2 regions of the Streptosporangium sp. NPDC020145 genome follow, and region 2 is predicted to be linked to the other one. Evidence: riboswitches for the same ligand, from Rfam matches in the RefSeq annotation. Region 2 holds a riboswitch; the other holds the start of a gene.
What was found. Region 2 has a riboswitch for glycine ahead of gcvT (glycine cleavage system aminomethyltransferase GcvT). Riboswitches for the same ligand answer to the same signal wherever they lie in the genome.
Positions count from the first base shown of each region.

Region 1: linked by a shared signal. The riboswitch ahead of gcvP (aminomethyl-transferring glycine dehydrogenase) and the one ahead of gcvT (glycine cleavage system aminomethyltransferase GcvT) in region 2 are both predicted to bind glycine.

Region 1 covers NZ_JBEXZT010000022.1:29,538-32,948, reverse strand. Annotated here, with positions in the region: gene gcvP (aminomethyl-transferring glycine dehydrogenase) at 1-1,579, opposite strand, end outside; glycine riboswitch at 1,739-1,830, opposite strand; gene ABZ463_RS30590 (MerR family transcriptional regulator) at 1,845-2,375, opposite strand; gene ABZ463_RS30585 (bifunctional nuclease family protein) at 2,610-3,080, opposite strand; gene ABZ463_RS30580 (MerR family transcriptional regulator) at 3,160-3,411, opposite strand, start outside.
Region 2 covers NZ_JBEXZT010000008.1:129,819-133,229, reverse strand. Annotated here, with positions in the region: gene ABZ463_RS17385 (L-serine ammonia-lyase) at 1-805, opposite strand, end outside; gene gcvH (glycine cleavage system protein GcvH) at 891-1,280, opposite strand; gene gcvT (glycine cleavage system aminomethyltransferase GcvT) at 1,277-2,365, opposite strand; glycine riboswitch at 2,407-2,491, opposite strand; glycine riboswitch at 2,494-2,592, opposite strand; gene ABZ463_RS17370 (hypothetical protein) at 2,732-3,411, shown strand, end outside.

The sequences.
Region 1 (3,411 bases), on a different contig from region 2:
GCCCGGCGAACTCGGGCCAGGTGATCGGCTCCATCTCGGTGGTCGCGTTGAGCTTCATGGTGCACGAGCCGAGCGGGATCATCGACCGGTCGAGCGCGACGTCCTTGTCCTGGAGCCTGCGCAGGTAGCGCAGCATGGCCGTCTCCGACCTGTGGCTGTGGAAGACCGGGTGGGTCAGGTAGTCGCCGGTGCGCGCCAGCCCCTCGGGCAGCGCGTCGTGCGCCGCGGCGTCCAGGTCGGTCAGTACGGCGCCGCTGACCTCGAAGGCGGCCAGGACCTGCTCCAGGTGGAGCTGCTCGGTCCGCTCGTCGCAGGTGACGCCGACGTGGTCGGCGTCGACCAGGCGCAGGTTGACGCCGTTGTCGCGGGCCGCGGCCACGATCCGGGTGGCGCGGCCGGGCACCCGGGCGAGCACGGTGTCGAAGAAGGCGTCGTGGACGACCTCGACGCCTCCGTGGCGCAGGCCCGCGGCCAGCACGACGGCGTGCCGGTGGACGCGCCTGGCGATCCTGCGAAGGCCCTCGGGGCCGTGGTAGACGGCGTACATGCCCGCGATGACCGCGAGCAGCACCTGCGCGGTGCAGATGTTGCTGGTCGCCTTCTCCCTGCGGATGTGCTGCTCACGGGTCTGCAGCGCCAGGCGGTAGGCGGGGCGGCCGTCGGCGTCCTGGGAGACGCCGACCAGGCGGCCGGGCATCTGCCGCTGCAGGCCGTCGCGGACGGCCATGTAGGCGGCGTGCGGGCCGCCGAAGCCCAGCGGGACGCCGAAGCGCTGCGAGGAGCCGATCGCGATGTCGGCGCCGAGCTCGCCGGGGGCGGCCAGCAGGGTCAGGGCCAGCAGGTCGGCGGCGGCCACCACCTGGGCGCCGCGCGCGTGGGCGGCCTCGGCGACGGCGCGGAAGTCCCTGATCTCGCCGTCGGCCCCGGGGTACTGCACGAGCACGCCGAAACAGTCGGGAAGGGCCTCGGTGAAGTCGCTCTCGACCAGCTCGATGCCGAGCGGCTCGGCCCTGGTGCGCAGCACGGCCTTGGTCTGCGGCAGCGAGCCGGCGTCGACGACGAACACGTTCGAGGAGCCGCGCACCGCCCTGCGGGCCAGCGTCATCGCCTCGGCGGCGGCGGTGGCCTCGTCCAGCAGGGAGGCGCCCGCCACGTCGAGACCGGTCAGGTCGGAGACGACCGTCTGGAAGTTGAGCAGGGCCTCAAGGCGCCCCTGGGAGATCTCGGGCTGGTAGGGCGTGTAGGCGGTGTACCAGCCGGGGTTCTCCAGGAGGTTGCGGCGGATGACCGCCGGGGTGATCGTGTCGTGGTAGCCCAGGCCGATCATCGAGGTGAGCACGGTGTTACGCCCGGCGAGGGCGCGCAGCTCGGCGATGGCCTCCGTCTCGCTCGCGGCGGGCGGGAGGTTGAGCCTGTCCTTCGCCCTGATGGCCTCGGGGACGGCCACCGCGACCAGGTCGGCGGTCGAGGCGAATCCGACCGCCTCGAGCATGCGGGTCTGGTCGGCGTCCGCGGGCCCGATGTGACGGGTGGCGAACGGCGGGGGGGTCAGCTCGCTGAGCGGTGACAGGTCGGTCATGGGAAGCCTCCCGAGACGTTGGAGACCGGCGCTGGGCGCGGGCGTATGCCGGATCTCCCCCTCTGTCATCGCGACCTGAGAGTTTCACCTTCCGGTGCGTGGAAGGCTTTCCCCGTCGGTGAGACGCGCCTGGCGGGCGTGCCTGCTTTCCAGAGTCGCCTCGCCCACGCGGTACCGGGTGCCTGAGAGATTCCGGGGAGGTTGCTCCTTCGGCGCCCCGATCATGCCGGGGTCTCTCCCGCGCAGAGTCAGCAGCGAGACAACCTTACCCGGTGCGGCGAGCCCGGCGACGACGGGCCAGCTCATCCGCGTGGTGATCGCCTAAAGGGCTCTGGCCGGACTCCGCGCGCTCTCCGGGCAGGTCGGCCAGGGAGCCCTCCACCTCCTGCCAGACGCGGCCGAGGGCTATGCCGAAGACACCCTGCCCTCCCTGGAGCAGGTCGATGACCTCGTCGGGTGAGGTGCACTCGTACACGCTCACCCCGTCGCTCATGAGGGTGATCTGGGCCAGGTCGTTGACGCCGCGGTCGCGCAGGTGCTGGACGGCGATGCGGATCTGCTGGAGGGACACACCCGTGTCGAGCAGCCGTTTGACGACCTTGAGCACCAGGATGTCGCGGAAGCCGTACAGGCGCTGGGAACCCGAACCGTGAGCGGCCCTGACCGTGGGCTCGACCAGACCGGTGCGCGCCCAGTAGTCCAGCTGCCGATAGGTGATGTCGGCCGCGGCACAGGCGGTGGGACCGCGGTATCCGATGTCGGCGGGCAGTTTCACCGGCTGCCCGTCGAACAGCAGGCCCTCTTCGCCCGCACGCTGACGTGCCTCCCCGCGCCGTTCCGGGTCATCCTGGTCGGCGTTTCTACCCTCGCCGCTGCTGACCGCCACGCGGACCTCCGGCTTTCTCTCATCCCGCGGCCTGATCTGGGGGTTTGCGCACAGCCGCGGGTTTCACTTGCACCGTAGGACTGGGGCCAAGATCAGTCAACGACCCTCCCCGGCGCGTCGTGAAGCGTAAATGCACCGAAATACCTACCCCGCGCGACCGAAGTCCTCGGGCGTGATCGTGTCAAGGAACTCCCTGAACTTCTCCACCTCGTCCTCCTGGTCGTCGGGAATGATCACCCCCGCCTCCCTGACGATGTCCTCACTGGCGAAGATACGGGCTCCCGTACGCAACGCCAGGGCTATGGAGTCCGAAGGACGGGCGCTCACCTCGACCCCGTTGGAGAACACGAGATCGGCGAAGAAGATCCCATCACGGAGTGCGACGATGTTCACGGTGCTCAGCCGGACGCCGAGCGCGTCGAGCACGTCGCGGAAGAGGTCATGGGTGAGTGGCCGGGGTGGCGGCTCTTCGGCCTGGGCCATCGCGATCGCCGTCGCCTCGGTCATGCCGATCCAGATCGGCAGGTACCGCTCCCCATGTGCCTCCTTCAGCAGGACAATAGGCTGGTTTGAGGGCATCTCAACCCGAACGCCCACGACCTCCATCTGCAACACGGGCTGCTCCGTCTTCGCTGGATTATGACCGGTTTGTTCAACGTAACACTCGTGAGGGGACGAGTGCCTGGTCAGGTTCTCACCGGCCCAAGCCCCCACGCACGGCGGAACGCAGGAGCGAGGCGTGCAATTCCAGCAGAAGACCAGAAATCTCCTTGGCGGTCTCGTCGGCCCGGTCGATGGCCCCCGGGCCTCGGCGGCGAAGCAACGGCGCGATGGCCTGTTCGACGAGGGTGGCCTCCCGCTCGGCCGCGGCCTTGACGACCCGCAGGTGGCGTGCCCTGAGCCCGAAGGCGGCCAGTGCCCCCACGCTGCGGGCCACGGCCAGCGC
Region 2 (3,411 bases):
AGACCCAGTCCATCGCGTGCAGCGGGTCCTTCTCCGCGGCCTCGCTCTGCAGCCTCCGGTGGAGCTGGTGGGCTCTGCGCCTGACCTTCAGGCCGCCGGGCAGCACGCCCTCCTTGGCGATGCCGCGCCCGACGCACTCGCTCATGACGCGCCACAGGTTCAGCAGCCGGTCGCGGATCTCCCGCTCGGACAGGCCGAAGGCCTTCTCGTTCTCCAGCATCAGCCCCGAGACGGAAAGACCCGTCTCCGTGCAGTGGCCGAGCAGTTCGGCCGCCGTGGTGAAGGGGTACGGCAGGACGGTGTCGTCCGGTTTGATGCGGTCGGCGCCGGTGGCGTTCTCGTCGACCACGAAGCCGCCGCCGACCGAGTAGTAGACCTTCTCCCGCAGGACGTCGCCGGTCTCCCCGAAGGCGGTGAACCGCATGCCGTTCGGGTGGTGCGGCAGGGAGATCTTGCGTTCGAAGACGAGATGCTCACCGACCACGAACGGGATCTCGCGGGAGCCGTACAACCGGATCGTTCCCGAGGCGCGCATGGCGGCCAGCCGTTCGTCGACGGTGTCGACGTCGACGAGTTCGGGTTTGTCGCCGGTCAGGCCGAGAAGGACGGCCTTGTCGCTGCCGTGGCCCTTGCCGGTCAGGCCGAGTGAGCCGTAGAGGATGACCTCGACCCGGGTGGTCTTGTCGAGCAGGCCGTCGTGGTCGAGCCCTCTGGCGAACCTGTGGGCGGCGGCCATCGGGCCGCCGGTGTGCGAGCTGGACGGGCCGATACCGATCTTGAAGAGGTCGAAGACGCTGATCGCCATTGATCTGCCCTGCCTTTGCGCTGTCCCGCGGTCGTGATCACGCGCGCCGGTGGACGCGCGTGATCACGACGCAAGATTAGATATTTCAGGATTCGCCCGAAGTGAGTGCCGTGTACTCCTCGGGGGACAGCAGGTCCTCCGGGTCACCCTCAAGCCGGACGCGGAACAGCCAGCCGTCGCCATAGGGGTCACTGTTGACCAGCGAGGGGTCGTCGACGACGGCCTCGTTGACCTCGACGACCTCACCGCCGACCGGCGCGAAGATGTCGCTCACCGACTTGGTCGACTCGACCTCGCCGACCGCCTCACCCGCGGTGAGCGAGGAACCGGCCTCGGGCAACTGGACGAAGACCACGTCACCGAGGGCGTTGGCGGCGTAGGCGGTGATGCCGACGGTCAGGGTCAGGCCGTCGTCTATGCCCGAGATCCACTCGTGCTCCTTGGTGTAGTGCAGCTCCTCGGGAATGTCACTCACTTTTTCCTCCTGTAGAAAGGCAGCTCAACGACCTCGACCGGCTCGTGACTGCCCCGGATGTCCACGGCCAGTCCAGCGGACGTTCCGTTGTCCACGTAGGCCATGGCGATCGGCCTGCCCAGGGTCTGGGAAGGCGCTCCGCTGGTCACCTCTCCGACGACGACGCCGTCGCCGGAGACCACCGGATACCCGTGGCGGGGCACCCTGCGGCCGGTCGCGATCAGTCCCACCAGGCGGCGGGCCGGGGGGACGTCCTTGAGCGGCTCAAGGGCGGCCCTGCCGACGAAGTCGCCTGGTTTGTCAAACCTCACCACACGGCCGAGCCCCGCGTCGAACGGGGTGAGATCAGCGGAGAGCTCGTTGCCGTACAGCGGCATCCCCGCCTCAAGACGGAGGGTGTCACGCGCCGAAAGCCCGGCGGGCAGCAGGCCGTACGGCTCGCCCGCCTTGGTGAGCGCGGCCCACAGCGGCTCGGCGTCGTCGGCGGCGACGAACAGCTCGAAGCCGTCCTCGCCGGTGTAGCCGGTGCGGGCGACGAGGGCGGAGAGCCCGGCGACGGTCGCGGGAAGGCCCGCGTAGTACTTCAGGCCGTCGAGGTCGGCGTCGGTGAGCCCGCCCAGGATCTCGCGGGAGCGCGGCCCCTGTACCGCGACCAGCGCGTACTGCTCGGAGCGGTCCTCGACCGCGGCCTCGAAGGCCCCGGCGCGCTCGGTCAGCTCGGCGGCGACCCGGGGGTAGTTGGAGGCGTTGGCGACGACCATGAACTCCTGGTCGGCCAGGCGGTAGACGATCAGGTCGTCGAGCACGCCGCCCTGGGGATCGACGATCATCGTGTAGCGGGCGCGTCCCGGCTCAAGGGCGGAGATGTGACCGACGAGCGCGTAGTCGAGGGCCTCGCCTGCCTGCGGGCCCGTCACGAAGATCTCTCCCATGTGGGAGAGGTCGAACAGGCCGGCCGCCTGGCGGACCGCGTTGTGCTCGGCGGACTCGCTTCCGTAGCGCAGCGGCATCAGCCAGCCCGCGAAGTCGGTCAGCGTCGCGCCGAGGGCCTCGTGAACACCGCGCAGCGGCGTGGGTCGGGACATGTTCGCACCTCAGACAGGGGTCGGATGAGAAGCATCCTCCCCCTCTGTCATGGATGCCTGAGAGCTTCGCCCGATTTTTGCCGGACTTTCACCTTCGGCGAGGCCGTACGGCCTGCTTTCCAGAGGCACCTACCCACGCGGTCCTTTGCCTTGAGAGGTTTGCGGGGAGGGCTTGCTCCTTCAGGGGTCCTGGCCTGGATGTCAGGACGCTCTCCCGCGCGGGCTCGTCGGTGTCCCGGCCAGCCTAACCGTAGGCGAGGGCCGAGCGAAATCCCCGGGTCGGGACAGAGTGTCCGGTTAGGCGTGATCATGACGGCTCTCGCATAACCTGAAGGTGCAGTGGGGGATTTGTTCCAACATCGAATCGTGGAAACAGGACGGCTACCGCTCTTCTGTTTCTTCGTCGCGCTGATCGTCGCCTTCGTCTTCACCCGCATCAACGTCCGGCTCATCCGCGCCAAGATCGGCTGGTTCGGCAACGTCAGCGTCGGCGACATGCACATCCACCATGTGGTGTTCGGCGTGGTGCTGACGATGCTCGGCGGGGTCTCCGGCCTGCTCGTCTCCGGCGTATCCCAGGGGTGGTATGCCCTGACCGCGGCCGTCTTCGGGGTGGGCGCCGCCCTCATCCTGGACGAGTTCGCGCTGATCCTGCACCTGCACGACGTCTACTGGGAGGAGGAGGGCCGCACGTCGGTCGACGCGGTGTTCATCGCGATCGCCGTCACCGGTCTGCTCCTGCTCGGCCTGCGCCCGCTGGGCTGGGAGCGGCCGGACGGCACGCCGCAGGGGACGTGGCTGGCGGTCGGCTTCCTCGTGCTCAATCTCATGCTCGCCGTGGTCACCCTGCTGAAGGGGAAGATCTGGACGGGCATGGTCGGTCTGTTCGTCCCGCTGCTGCTGATCGTCGGGGCGCTGCGGCTGGCCCGGCCCGGCTCCCCCTGGGCCCACTGGTTCTTCGCCCCGGGCTCCCGAAGGCCGAGGCCCTGGAAACTGGCCAGGGCGCAGCGCCGTGAGGAGCGCTGGCGTCGCCCGGCCATCAAGGT